Regions from separate parts of the Peribacillus sp. genome, predicted to be linked through region 2. Evidence: riboswitches for the same ligand, from Rfam matches in the RefSeq annotation. Region 2 holds a riboswitch; the other holds the start of a gene.

Region 1 (3,889 bases), on a different contig from region 2:
AGCCTTCGGAGAGGATTGGTTAGGGCAGTCTAATGATAGGTAAAGGATATCTGATGTTAAAAATACACCAACAGGAGGCAGGGCATTAGTAGTTTGACTTATTTGGTCATTTGCGGAATGCTGGCTATAGCTGACATCTGTGGTTGCGAGCCAATTTCCATATTCGTTGTAAAGGGGGTGTCTTTGATATAATGTCGGACTCAATGCATGGATCCTCATAGATAGATAGCGTTCTGGCAAATGGGGCATAAGGAGTATTAAAGGTAATCTGATTAAAATTTCATCCTACGTGCCGTTAAAAGGGAGCTGTGTGCGTAGGAAATTAGAAGTCCCGACAATTTGATTGTCAGTAATCGAATTGTTAATAAACTCTCATCGTACAATTGGTCCGCCAACCATAGGATCGCTCCTGTTAGTAACCGAAATAATGCAGTATATGAAAAGGATTCAGAAGTATCCACTGACTATATAAACAAAAAGTATTAACACTGCATTCCAAAAGATGGTTTGTGCTATAATGCCTATACATTCCTAAAATTGGTTTAGTTTAAATTTTCAGACGAGGAATAGTGAGTAGTAAGGGGGGGGCCTTATGTTTAAAGCCGTTGAACCTATTTATGTGTTAACTCAAATATTAATTGTCCTCTTTCCTATTTTTGTTTATCAACTATTTATTAATGATCGTAATAAACCGTATAAAAAAGGACCAGATGTTAAATTGACTCTCATTCTTTTAGCTATGGTTATATTAACCATGTCTTTTCCAGTACGTTTTTCTGAGGGGTATATATATGATTTTAGAATTGTTCCTTTTATTATTGCCTTTTTATACGGAGGAGTAGCTCCAGGGTTACTGACGTTGATCACGTTACTAGTCTTTCGTTTTTTTGTTGGAGGAGAAGGATTTTATCATGTACTCATTTGTTATTCGATAGCCACTGTGATTTTACTCTATTATATGAACCGATATGACGCTCTTCAAATGAAACATAAAATTGTGGTGTCTAGTTCTGTGTTCTGGATAATGACCTTTACATTAGTTATGATTTATTTAAAGACAAAGGAATTTAATCAAATTCCATTTTTGCTGTTTTATTTTTTTATTTCCTGGATTTGTTTATTAATGGTTATCTATACCATTGAGAATGTTCAACAAAAACGAACCATCGATTTAGAACTTCAGCGTGCCGAAAAATTAAACGTAATCAGTCAGCTGGCGGCTTCTGTAGCGCATGAAGTTCGAAATCCAATGACCTCTGTCCGCGGATTTTTACAGCTATTAAATGAAGATGAAGCAAGTACCAAAACACAGAAAAATTATATAACCATCGCGATTGATGAATTGGATCATGCTCAAGGGATTATTAATGATTATTTATCTTTAGCAAAACCACACAATGAAGAGAAAACGCTATTAAATCTTTCTATTGAAGTGAAAAAAGCGATTGAACTCATGACTTCTTTTTCGACTATTCTCGATATAGATATAAAATCAGAACTAGAGGAAAACCTCTACATTCAAGGAAATAGAGGAGAAGTTAAACAGGCCTTAATAAATATTATCAAAAATGGAATAGAATCAATGGATATGGGTGGTTTACTGGACGTGAAGTTGTATAAAGCGGCTGGGTTCGTGTTTATTGAGATTAAAGATACAGGAAAAGGGATGACGGAAAGTCAGTTAAAGAAAATAGGAACGCCTTTTTACACAACAAAAGAAAAAGGGACAGGTATTGGTTTGACGATTACGTACCAGCTCATCCATTCGATGAGAGGATTCATTAGTGTAGAGAGTAAGCTTGGGAAAGGAACCACATTTACGATTACATTCCCTATTAAAAACTAACTTTGTTTTCAGAATAATCTTGACAGTTTGGGTGAGCAGTTGTAAAGTAAACCTATTCACTAACTTAATAGTCACTTTCTTATCAAGAGAGGTGGAGGGACTAGCCCTTTGAAGCCTCAGCAGCAGACTTATTGTAAGTACTGTGCTAATTCTAGTAGCGTAAGCTTGAAGATAAGAAGAGACAGCCTTTTGGCTGAGAACCTCTTCTTTTTTCAGATAGGGGTTTTTTCTTTGTCCTTTTTTTAAAAAAGTCTGGAGGGGTAAAATGACGAATGAATTGAGTAAGGCGTTTGACTTGATTAAACAAAAACAGTGGATTGACCTCACACATACGTTTGGACCGGATTCACCACATTTTGCATCGTTTGAGGAAGCAAAAATAAGTACTCTTTTCAATCATGATGATGGATTTTTCGCCCAAAATTTTTCATTTGCCGGGCAATATGGAACACACATAGATGCCCCCATCCATTTTGTTCGGGACACACGCTTCCTAGAAGAATTAACACTTAAAGAATTAGTCCTCCCGCTTGTTGTTATTGATAAGTCAAAAGAATCCGCTGATAATCATGATTTTTCTTTACGTGCTGTTGATATCTTGGCATTCGAAGCAGAGCATGGAAAGATTGACGAAGGTACATTTGTTGCTTTGAGGACCGATTGGAGTAAACGTTGGCCAAATCAAGAGGCATTCGAAAATAAAGATGAACAGGGAAATAACCATTCACCTGGATGGTCAGTAGAAGCATTAGAATTCTTATTCCAAGAGAGACAAATTAAAGCGATTGGTCATGAAACATTCGATACTGACGCCAGTATTGACTATCAAAAAAACGGTTCTCTATTAGCTGAATATTATGTTCTTGAACAAGATACCTATCAAATTGAATTACTGACAAACTTAGATAAGGTGCCGGCAAAAGGTGCAGTTATTTTTAATATCGTACCGAAACCAGAAAAAGCTTCCGGCTTCCCAGTTCGATCATTTGCTATCCTACCCTAGAAGAGAAAGAAGGAACTCAACATGTCTATTACACTAACAAAAGCACCCTTTAAAGCAGATCACGTTGGGAGTCTATTACGTCCGGAGTCATTAAAGACAGCAAGAAAAGAATTTAAAGAAGGCAAAATAACACTTGAACAATTGCGTGAAATCGAAACAAAGGAAATTAAACGAGTGGTTGATAAACAGATTGAGGTTGGATTAGAAGTTGTCACAGATGGAGAATTTAGACGTACGTGGTGGCATTTTGACTTTTTAGAGCATTTAACTGGAATTGAGGGCTTTATACCAGACACAGGCCTTCAATTCAAGGGAGTAGAAACGGAGAAATACTCTTTACGAAATATAGGGAAAATTTCATTTAATCCTTCTCATCCATTTATTAAAGATTTTATTATCTTTAATGATATCGTTGCCGGTCGTGCTGCCGCTAAACAAACCATTCCCAGCCCAAATCAGTTATTTACAAACGGAACCCGTAATGAAGAAATTTATCCAGACATTGAGGATTATGCGAACGATATTATCAAAACGTACAAAGCTGCATTAAAAGCTTTTTATGATCATGGTGTGAGGTATTTACAGTTAGATGATGTATATATTGCGGGGCTTTCTTCTCCAGAGGTGACCTATCAGGACGGGAAATATTCCAGAGAATATTTAACCGATTTAGCACTAAGAGTGATTAATGAAGTGCTAGAAGGTAAACCCAAGGATTTAGTGGTCACTACTCATTTATGTCGTGGAAATTATCAATCTACCTATCGTTTTGGAGGCAGCTACGAGCTTATTGCACCGACCCTTCTAGCCAAAGAAAAAGTAGATGGATTCTTCTTGGAATATGATGATCATCGTTCAGGAGATTTCGAACCATTAAAACATATTCCGAATGGCGGAGCTCAAGTCGTTTTAGGAGTCGTTACTTCCAAACATGGCGAACTAGAAGATAAAGACGCCATCAAATCACGGATCAAAGAGGCGGCACAATATGTACCACATGAACAATTGTGTTTAAGCCCGCAATGCGGATTTGCTTCAAC
Region 2 (3,889 bases):
CCAATTTATTTGGATTAAAGGAAGCGGGCTATATATATACAAGGATTCATAATCCAACTGTGACAGTATTTGAGGAAAGGGTTGCACTGCTAGAAGGAGGGATCGGCTCTCTTGCGGTCGCAAGTGGAATGGCTGCTATTTCATTAGCCATCCTCAATCTAGCTGGAGCAGGGGACGAAATTGTAGCAGCTTCCACCCTTTATGGAGGAACATACAATTTATTTGCCAATACTCTGCCTAAGTATGGGATAAAGGTTCACTTTGTTTCACCTGAGGACCCGGAAAACTTTAGAAAAGCAATTACGCCGAAAACAAAGGCGATTTTTGGAGAAACCATTGGTAATCCAAGTTTAACTGTATTAGATATTGAGGCCATTGCTGACATTGCTCATGAAAATGGTATACCGTTGATTATTGATAATACCTTTGCAACACCTTATCTATGCCGTCCGATTGAATTCGGAGCTGATATTGTGATCCATTCGGCAACTAAATGGCTGCTTGGTAACGGGACGACATTGGGCGGCATTATTGTTGACGGTGGAAACTTTGACTGGAATTCGCCCAATTTCCCTGGCTTTACGGAACCTGATCCGAGCTACGGAGGGATTGTTTTCAGTGAAGCAGTGGGTCCGGCTGCGTTCATAACAAAGGCACGTGTGCAATTGCTTCGTGATTTTGGTCCGACATTGAGTGCACAAAGTGCGTACCAATTTACGCTAGGATTAGAGACCCTTCATGTAAGAATGAAGGAGCATCTAGCCAATACTAAAGAAATTGTTAGCTATTTGGAAAATCATCCCGCTGTCAGTTGGGTAACCTACCCGGGGAATACTAATCACCCTGATAAAAAACTCGTTGATAAATATTTGCCAAAGGGTGCGGGGTCTATTGTCATCTTTGGGATTAATGGGGGCCGTGATGCGGGAGCGAAGTTGATTAACTCCATCGATCTATGGTCACATGTTGCCAATGTAGGAGATGCTAAGAGTTTAATTATTCATCCAGCAAGTACAACTCATCAACAATTAAATGATAAGGAATTACTAAAATCAGGTGTTAGCGCTGACCTCGTCCGTCTATCCGTTGGCATTGAAAACGTTGAAGATTTAATAGAGGCGCTCGAAGATGGCATCGGAAAAGCAACAGGGATTACGAGTACCTCAGCTAAAACCATTTAAGATCATCTGACATCAATGTTTTTGATTGACATCATCTCTTTATTCATGATATTATTTTATAATAATTATTATGGACTTTTAACGAGGGGAAACCTTCAATCACATATACGTTTTACTCTTATCAAGAGAGGCTGAGGGATGTGCCCTTTGAAGCCCGGCAACCGACAAGGATTACCTTGGAAAGGTGCCAATTCACACAAAGCAGTCATGCTTTGGGAGATGAGAGGACGGTTAGTTTCTTAGCCAGCCTTTCTGCTCTTGCGGAAAGGTTTTTTTGTTTCTTAATTGAGATTTCAATACATGTTTAGGGTGAAATGAGAAACGATATATGTGAAGGTTTTTCTTGAGAGTCAGATTACTAAGTTCATAGAATGTATTGAATAAAGAGGTGAGATTATTGATAACATTATCACAAATAAGTAAGTCATTCCGAACAGGCTTGGCACAAGGCGGGTTAATAAAAGCAGTCGATAATGTCAGCATGAAGATAGATCAAGGTGAAATTTTCGGAATCATTGGATATAGCGGAGCAGGAAAAAGTACATTAATTCGGATGTTAAATGGTCTAGAAACACCAACGGATGGCTCAGTTATTGTGGCAGGACGGGAAATATCTAAAATCAAAGGGACAGAACTCAGAAAAGCTCGACAAGAAATCAGCATGATTTTTCAACATTTTAATCTGCTCTGGTCTCGATCGGTAGCTGATAATATTGCTTTTCCACTGGAAATTGCCGGTGTTTCGAAAACTGAAGCGAAAAAAAGAGTAAATGAATTGATTAAGCTGGTCGGTCTCGAAGGCAGAGAGGATGCGTATCCATCTCAGTTAAGCGGCGGACAGAAGCAAAGAGTCGGAATAGCTAGAGCTTTGGCTAATAATCCTAAGGTACTTCTCTGTGATGAGGCAACGTCAGCACTCGACCCGCAGACAACTGATTCAATTCTAGAACTGCTGGTTGATATCAATAAGCGCTTAGGATTGACGATTGTTTTGATTACTCATGAAATGCATGTCATTCGAAAGATTTGTCACCGTGTTGCTGTTATGGAAAGCGGGCAAGTGGTTGAACAAGGTCCTGTCCTGGATGTGTTCCGTCATCCTGTTCAACCCATTACAAAGAGATTCGTCCAACAGGTAACGGAGCCAGAGGAAACAAAGGAAACAATTGAACATTTATTGGAACGTTTCCCGGAAGGTAGAGTTATCCAGCTTACATTTGTCGGAGAGTCGACCAATAGTCCATTAATTACCCAACTGGTACGATCTTTCAAGTTAGATGTTACGATAGTGCAAGGAAAAATTTCACAAACCCAAAATGGAGCTTATGGGACGCTTTTTATTCATATCGATGGTGCTCAAGCAGAGATGGATTTAGCTCTACAATATATCAAAGAGCAGCAGGTTGACGTGGAGGTGATTTCACATGATTGAAGAATTATTACCTAACGTTGATTGGGAAGAAATGATGGAAGCAACGTATGAAACACTTTATATGACAGGAATATCTATTGTAGCAACCTTCATTTTAGGAATTGTCTTAGGACTTGTGTTATTTTTGACGTCTAAGGGAAACATATGGGAAAATCGTCCTGTAAATGTGGTCATTAGCGCATTTGTTAATATATTCAGATCTATTCCGTTTATCATCTTAATTGTCCTTCTCATTCCATTTACCAGGGCAGTTATGGGTTCAATGATTGGTGAAAATGCAGCTCTTCCTGCGTTAATTATCGGAGCAGCTCCTTTTTATGCGAGGATGGTCGAAATAGGGTTACGTGAAATTGACAAAGGTGTTATTGAAGCTTCACGGTCAATGGGAGCAACAATCAATACGATCATTTGGAAAGTGTTGATCCCAGAATCATTACCAGCCCTTATATCCGGTATCACGGTTACTGCGATTGCACTTGTTGGTTATACAGCGATGGCTGGGGTAATTGGAGCAGGCGGTCTCGGAAACCTTGCTTATCTGGATGGTTATCAGCGAGGTCAAAATGATGTGACGCTAATCGCTACGATTATCATTTTATTAATTGTATTTATTATTCAAATCATTGGTGACTTTTTCACAACGAAATTAGACAAGCGATAACTAGGAGATGAATTTATGAAAAAGATAGTCAGTTTTGCCTTAATTCTCGTTTTAACATTTGCGCTTGCTGCATGCGGCAATGACGATTCAGGTAAAGGCGGTAACGGTAAAGATTCAGTGGAACTAGTGGTGGGTGCTTCAAACGTACCACATGCGGAAATACTTGAAAAAGCTCAACCTCTTCTTGAGGAAAAAGGAATCGAGCTAAAAATTGAAACGTTCCAAGATTATGTTTTACCGAACAAAGCATTAGAGCAAAAAGACTTGGATGCGAACTATTTTCAACATATTCCTTATTTAGAAGCGCAAATAGCGGAAAATGGGTATGACTTTGTAAATGCTGGCGGCATTCATATCGAACCAATCGGAATTTACTCACAAAAGTATAAATCTCTCGACGAACTTCCAAATGGCGCTGAAATTATTATGAGCAGTTCGGTTGCTGATCATGGTCGTGCTTTATCATTGCTTGAAGCTAATGGGTTATTGACACTTAAAGAAGGAGTCGATAAAACGACGGCTACTGTCAAAGATATTTCTGAAAACCCGAAAAAGATTACGTTCAAAACCGATATTGAAGCAGCATTATTGCCTCAGGTATATAATAATAAAGAA

What was found. Region 2 has a riboswitch for S-adenosylmethionine ahead of AC52RT_RS07390 (methionine ABC transporter ATP-binding protein). Riboswitches for the same ligand answer to the same signal wherever they lie in the genome.
Region 1: linked by a shared signal. The riboswitch ahead of AC52RT_RS08280 (cyclase family protein) and the one ahead of AC52RT_RS07390 (methionine ABC transporter ATP-binding protein) in region 2 are both predicted to bind S-adenosylmethionine.

What each region holds. Positions count from the first base shown of each region.
Region 1 covers NZ_JAZVJO010000263.1:381-4,269, reverse strand. Annotated here, with positions in the region: gene AC52RT_RS08290 (hypothetical protein) at 1-43, shown strand, start outside; gene AC52RT_RS08285 (ATP-binding protein) at 593-1,846, shown strand; SAM riboswitch class I at 1,923-2,024, shown strand; gene AC52RT_RS08280 (cyclase family protein) at 2,112-2,849, shown strand; gene AC52RT_RS08275 (5-methyltetrahydropteroyltriglutamate--homocysteine S-methyltransferase) at 2,871-3,889, shown strand, end outside.
Region 2 covers NZ_JAZVJO010000234.1:2,283-6,171, forward strand. Annotated here, with positions in the region: gene AC52RT_RS07385 (O-acetylhomoserine aminocarboxypropyltransferase/cysteine synthase family protein) at 1-1,181, shown strand, start outside; SAM riboswitch class I at 1,297-1,407, shown strand; gene AC52RT_RS07390 (methionine ABC transporter ATP-binding protein) at 1,579-2,613, shown strand; gene AC52RT_RS07395 (methionine ABC transporter permease) at 2,606-3,274, shown strand; gene AC52RT_RS07400 (MetQ/NlpA family ABC transporter substrate-binding protein) at 3,290-3,889, shown strand, end outside.